2 linked regions of the Butyricimonas faecalis genome follow. The protein of the gene in region 1 binds, or shares a complex with, the protein of each later gene. Links are inferred from orthologs where the notes say so. Each region holds a gene or a part of one and is shown in the gene's direction. Other genes may lie near its edges.

Evidence for each region.
Region 2: the proteins of groL (region 1) and metK are in contact, whole or in part, in a cryo-EM structure (PDB 8P4O), measured with the Escherichia coli proteins. The link is inferred for Butyricimonas faecalis from one-to-one orthologs.

Annotation. Positions count from the first base shown.
Region 1 is NZ_CP032819.1:3,440,914-3,444,220, reverse strand. Bases 24-2,993 are described here. They hold groL (chaperonin GroEL), read left to right. Parts: upstream 24-676; coding sequence 677-2,311; downstream 2,312-2,993. Other genes in these bases: D8S85_RS14560 (Na/Pi cotransporter family protein), read left to right, coding at 2,417-2,993; D8S85_RS14570 (co-chaperone GroES), read left to right, coding at 323-592; secG (preprotein translocase subunit SecG), read left to right, coding at 24-170. Also shown: more of secG, read left to right, coding at 1-23; more of D8S85_RS14560, read left to right, coding at 2,994-3,307.
Region 2 is NZ_CP032819.1:4,162,740-4,165,926, reverse strand. What follows is about bases 1-2,850. They hold metK (methionine adenosyltransferase), read left to right. Parts: upstream 1-707; coding sequence 708-1,994; downstream 1,995-2,850. Other genes in these bases: D8S85_RS17825 (zinc metallopeptidase), read right to left, coding at 2,127-2,816; D8S85_RS17835 (ROK family transcriptional regulator), read right to left, coding at 1-246. Outside these bases: D8S85_RS17820 (elongation factor G), read left to right, coding at 3,034-3,187. UniProt on the Escherichia coli protein: Catalyzes the formation of S-adenosylmethionine (AdoMet) from methionine and ATP.

The DNA of each region.
Region 1 (3,307 bases):
CTGCCATGGTACTCCCCAGAGGTGAACAAGCCGGACAAAAATCTGCTATTCAAGAGCAAATCAATACTGCAGTTCCGGGAACACAGGCCATTCCTGATTTCGGGACGATGAATAACAACAACACGACCACTACAACAGGTGAAGAGAATAACACGACTTCACAAGAATAAGAATAACGATTCTCAGAATCGGCACAAAAAAATGTCAGTATGTCAGTCATACTGACATTTTTTTGTTTGGCACGAATTATGCTCTTCTCTAAGCGTAATTTTGAATTGAAAAAAGAATTTAATTAATAATAAACTTTTAAATATTAAGAATTATGGCACTTAAGACAGTTCTTAACAAAATCATTGTAGAGCCGGTAGAGGCAGAAACTAAAACTGCATCAGGAATCATTATCCCTGATTCTGCAAAAGAGAAACCACAAAAAGGTATCGTAGTAGCAACCGGGAAAGGCAAACACGACGAACCGATGGAAATCAAAGTAGGTGACTCTGTTTTATTCGGTAAATATTCAGGAACTGAAGTTCATATCGACGACAAGAAGTACCTGGTGATGAATCAATCAGACATTCTGGTGGTTCTTTAATCATTGAGAATGGAAAATGGAAAACGAATTTCAAGTGATCCCATTTTCAATCTAAAATTAAAAATTTAAAATTAGAAAACGGTTATGGCAAAAGAGATAAAATTTAATGTTGAAGCCCGCGATTTATTGAAAAAGGGTGTTGACGAATTGGCTAACGCGGTGAAAGTAACGCTTGGCCCCAAAGGACGTAACGTGGTAATCGAGAAAAAATTCGGTGCCCCGCACATTACTAAAGACGGTGTTTCCGTGGCAAAAGAGATCGAACTTTCTGATCCGTATGCAAACATCGGTGCACAAATGGTAAAAGAAGTGGCATCTAAAACAGGTGATGACGCCGGAGATGGAACCACAACAGCAACGATCTTGGCTCAATCCATTATCAACGTGGGCTTGAAAAACGTAACTGCCGGAGCAAACCCGATGGATTTGAAGAGAGGTATCGACAAGGCTGTTGCTGAAGTTGTAAAAAGCTTGGAAGCACAAAAAGAAGCCGTTGGGGAAAACTATGACAAAATCCGTCAAGTTGCCCGTATTTCTGCCAATGGAGATGACAACATCGGTTCATTGATCGCAGAGGCCATGGAAAAAGTGACCAAAGAAGGTGTGATCACGGTAGAAGAAGCCAAAGGAACCGAGACTGAAGTGAAAGTAGTTGAAGGTATGCAATTTGACCGCGGTTATATTTCTCCTTATTTCGTAACTGATACGGAGAAAATGAACGCAGAATTCGAGAAACCGTACATTTTGCTTTATGACAAGAAAGTTTCCACGATGAAAGAACTTCTTCCGCTTTTGGAACCGGTTGCTCAAGCCGGACGTTCTTTGGTGATCATCGCAGAAGACGTTGAAAGCGAAGCTTTGGCTACTCTAGTAGTAAACCGTTTGAGAGGTTCGTTGAAGATTGCAGCCGTAAAAGCTCCCGGATTCGGAGACCGTAGAAAAGAAATGCTGGAAGACATTGCCATATTGACAGGTGGTGTCGTGATCTCTGAAGAGAAAGGTTTGAAATTGGAAACGGCCACGATCGACATGTTGGGATGTGCTGACAAAGTTACCATCGACAAAGAAAATACCACGATCGTGAACGGTTGCGGTTCAAAAGAAGCTATCGCGGAACGTGTAAATCAAATCAAGAAATTGATCGAACATTCTACTTCCGACTACGATAAAGAGAAATTACAGGAAAGACTGGCTAAATTAGCCGGAGGAGTTGCCGTACTTTACGTGGGTGCCGCTTCTGAAATCGAAATGAAAGAGAAGAAAGACCGTATCGATGACGCGTTGAGTGCAACCCGTGCCGCTATCGAGGAAGGTATCGTTCCCGGAGGTGGTGTAGCTTACATCCGTGCTATCGAAAGCCTTGAAAAATTGAAAGGCGAGAACGAAGACGAGACCACCGGTATCGAAATCATCAAACGCGCTATCGAAGAGCCGCTTCGTCAAATTGCCGCTAACGCCGGAGTAGAGGGTGCCGTGGTTGTAAACAAAGTAAGAGAAGGTAAGAAAGACTTCGGTTATAACGCTCGTACGGGTGTTTACGAACACTTGATGAAGACGGGAGTTATCGATCCGAAGAAAGTTGCGAGAGTTGCTTTGGAGAACGCCGCTTCTATCGCCGGAATGTTCTTGACCACCGAATGCGTGTTGGTAGAAGAAAAACAAGAAAATCCTGCACCTGCGATGCCGCCGATGGGTGGCGGAATGCCGGGAATGATGTAATCATCGAGGAATTTAGATAAAAAAAGCCCCTTTCCGGGGCTTTTTTTTATTTACTTTATATACCTTTACGACCGCAAATTCAATTTATTACAATAACATGATTTTATGAATTACACGATTCTCGATTTCTTGCAGTTGATCGGATCATTGGGTGTGTTCCTCTTCGGTATGAAGATGATGAGTGAAGCCTTGCAAAAGGTAGCGGGTAATAAAATGAGGACCATCCTCGCCGCAATGACATCCAATCGCGTGAAAGGTGTGATCACAGGTTTGTTAATCACCACCATCATCCAGAGTTCTTCAGCCACTACCGTAATGGTTGTCAGTTTTGTTAATGCCGGCTTACTCGACCTCGTCGGTTCTATCGGGGTCATCATGGGTGCCAACGTGGGAACCACGTTCACGGCATGGCTCATCTCCATCTTGGGATTCAAGATCAGCATGGTGAGTCTTTCTCTCCCCTTGATCGGGTTGAGTCTGCCCCTGCTTTTCTCGGCCAAACGGATACGCAAGAGCTGGGGGGAATTGATTATCGGTTTCGGACTTCTATTCATTGGCTTGAACTTCCTGCAGGAAAACATGCCGAACATTCATGAAAATCCCGAGATTCTGAATTTTCTACATAATTACACGGATTTAGGTTATGGTTCTTACATCTTGTTCATGATTATCGGAACGGTGCTGACCATCTTGATACAATCATCATCTGCCACGATGGCACTGACTTTGGTCATGTGTGCTAACGGCTGGATCGGGTACGACATCGCTGCTTCCATGGTTTTAGGAGAAAACGTCGGAACCACGATCACGGCAAACCTTGCCGCCATGGTTGCCAACACGACAGCCAAAAGAGCCGCGTTCGCTCATTTCCTGTTCAACCTCTTCGGGGTCATGTGGGTACTGGCCATATTCCCGTTATTTTTAGGCTGGGTTGCCCGATTAAGTATTTACCTGGGAATCGGGGATCCATTTAACAACGTGGGATCGGTTCCGGTG
Region 2 (3,187 bases), 720 kb from region 1 along the record:
AAACACGTGAGGACGTTTGCCCCCGATTGAATTCCCACATCCCCGGTCAATCACCCATCCCTCGTCCATCAACTCTTCAATCATGCGACTAACTGTGGGCGTGGTCACGTTTGTCAAACGACAAATTTCAGGCTTGGACAACTCTCCCATCCGGTAAAGGAACCCGATAATTGCCTTCTTCTGCAAGTATCGTTTCTCCTTCAATCCCGGTAGTGAACCTTTATTTATGGTATTCGAGTCATTCATAGCTCTCCGTTTTCAAAAAAATCGTGTTTATCGTCCCACAAATATACAAATACTTTCTAAAATATTTACGTAAGTCATATTAAAAATGAAAAATATTTTTTATTCGATTCCAAATTCAAGAAAAAAAGCGACATACAGATTCCCGACACGCGCTCCCTGCAAGCATGTTGCCTCCCGACAGCATGATCGCATTCAACAATTACATTCTTTAATAACAAAAAAACTCATTTTACAAAAGAAAGTTTTATTCCTATCCAATAAAAATCTATCTTTGCCCCTCGAAAAAGTGGAAAGATTTGGCTGATTGCAACCACGGAAAAAAAGCGCTAAAATGCATATTAATTCTGAATTCAACCATCCATGTACTTTCCTATAGTTTAATTTACGATTTATGATTTACGATTTCCCGGGATAAACATCCGAAATCTTTAAATCTAAAATCTTTAAATCTAAAATGAATTATGGGATATTTATTTACATCTGAATCTGTATCGGAAGGTCACCCCGACAAAGTGGCAGACCAGATTTCCGATGCCGTACTTGACAAAATCATTGCCTTTGACCCGGATGCCAAAGTAGCTTGCGAGACTTTGGTGACAACCGGACAAACCATTATTGCCGGGGAAATCAAAACCAAAACGTATGTCGACGTGCAACAAATTGCCCGGGAAGTGATTAACCGCATCGGCTACACGAAAAGCGAATACATGTTTGACGGGAACAGTTGTGGCGTGCTGAGCGCCATTCACGAACAATCCCCTGACATCAATCGCGGTGTCGTTCGGGAAGACCCCATGGAACAGGGAGCCGGAGACCAGGGCATGATGTTCGGTTACGCTTGTAACGAGACGGACAACTATATGCCGCTATCTCTCGAACTATCACATGTATTATTGTACGAACTGGCACAAATCCGCAAAGAGGGTCAAGAGATGACCTACCTGCGTCCGGACTCCAAATCGCAGGTGACCATCGAATACGGGGAAGACAATAAACCCGCACGGATTCACACCATCGTGATCTCCACTCAACACGACGAGTTTGTCAAAGCCACGACTCCCACCCCGGAAGCACAACTGGAAGCCGACGCTCAAATGGTGGATCAAATCCGTTGGGACATCATCAACATCTTGCTGCCGAGAGTAAAACGGCAATTACCGGAACGAGTGCAAGCTCTCTTCGACGAGAACCTGATTCTTCACGTAAACCCTACCGGGAAATTCGTGATCGGCGGTCCTCACGGGGACACGGGGCTTACCGGAAGAAAAATCATCGTTGACACCTACGGGGGAAAAGGCGCACACGGGGGAGGTGCTTTCTCCGGGAAAGATCCATCCAAAGTGGACCGTTCGGCCGCTTACGCCGCTCGTCACATTGCCAAAAACATGGTAGCAGCTGGAATTGCCGATGAAATATTGATACAGATTTCGTACGCTATCGGTATTGCACGCCCCGTCGGTGTGTTCGTGAACACTTACGGAACTGCCAAGGTGAACTTGAGCGATGCTGCCATTGCCGAAAAAATCACCTCTATCTTTGACCTGCGTCCCAAAGCCATCGAGGAACGCTTGAAACTCCGTAACCCGATTTACCAGGAAACGGCAAGCTACGGCCACATGGGACGTACTCCCAGAATCGTGAAAAAAGTTTTCACTTCAAATTATTGGCCGACAGTAGAAAAAGAAGTAGAACTTTTCACGTGGGAGAAACTGGATTATATCGAAAAGATCAAAGAGGCATTTCTATAAATGGTCTATCCTTACGCTAGGATAGACACGGCACTTGTACATTATAAACACGGCATGGACACTGAAGTATGTCCATGCCGTGTTTATAATGTACAAGCGCTCCCATGGTGCCTTAGCCCGAGAAACACCTCGCTAATCTCTTCTTCCTAAATAAATCATGATATAATATAACAAGGTCGCCAGAGAAGAAAGTGCGGCAATTACATAAGTATAGGCAGCCCATTTCAGCGCATCCTTAGCACTCTCTTGCGATTCGTAAGTCGTGATACCGGAATTACGCAACCAAGCCAAAGCCCGATGACTGGCATCAATCTCCACGGGTAAAGTAATAATACTAAACAACGTTGTCATCCCAAAAAGAGCGATACCGATCAACAACAAATTGGGGAACGTGTCAACCAAAAGAATTCCGGCCAACAAGATCCATTGCACCCAATGCGAAGCAAAGCTCACCACCGGTACCAAAGCCGAACGTAATTGCAACATACTATATGCTTGCGCGTGCTGCAAAGCATGACCGCATTCATGGGCGGCAACAGCGGCGGCTGCCACATTGGCACCGTAATATACTTCATGACTTAAATTAATCGTCTTGTTCGCGGGATTATAGTGATCCGTCAATTGTCCTTCCACGCTACCGATCTTCACCCCCTGCACGCCATTGTCCCGCAACATTTTTTCTACCACGTCACGCCCGGTCATCCCGTTGGCCGTGGGGATTTTCGAATACTTTTTAAAACGAGATTGCAACTGGCTGCTCACCAACCAGCTCAACAAGGTAAACCCGATAAATATAATCCAAATTAAAGGTAATCCTATCATATTCAAATCATCAATTAAAGTTTTTCCAAAGATATACAAAAAATGCGCCATCGCCCTAGAGCCTGGTACATAAAAAATACTAACACGCACTTTCTGCATTTATTTTTATCAAGAATGACATTCTCTATTGTTTTTTTAGAAAATCTTCACTAATTTGTAACCCTCGAATCATTCGAAGAGTTAATACGTTTACAATATTAATCTAAACCGTATTATAATGAAAACCTATAAACCTAACGAAATTAAAAACATCGCGCTCGTGGGTAGTGCCGGATCCGGTAAAACCACGCTAGCGGAAGCCATGATGTATGAGGGCGGGGTCATCCCGCGCAGAGGTAGCATTAGTGCAAAAAACACGTCATCCGACTACC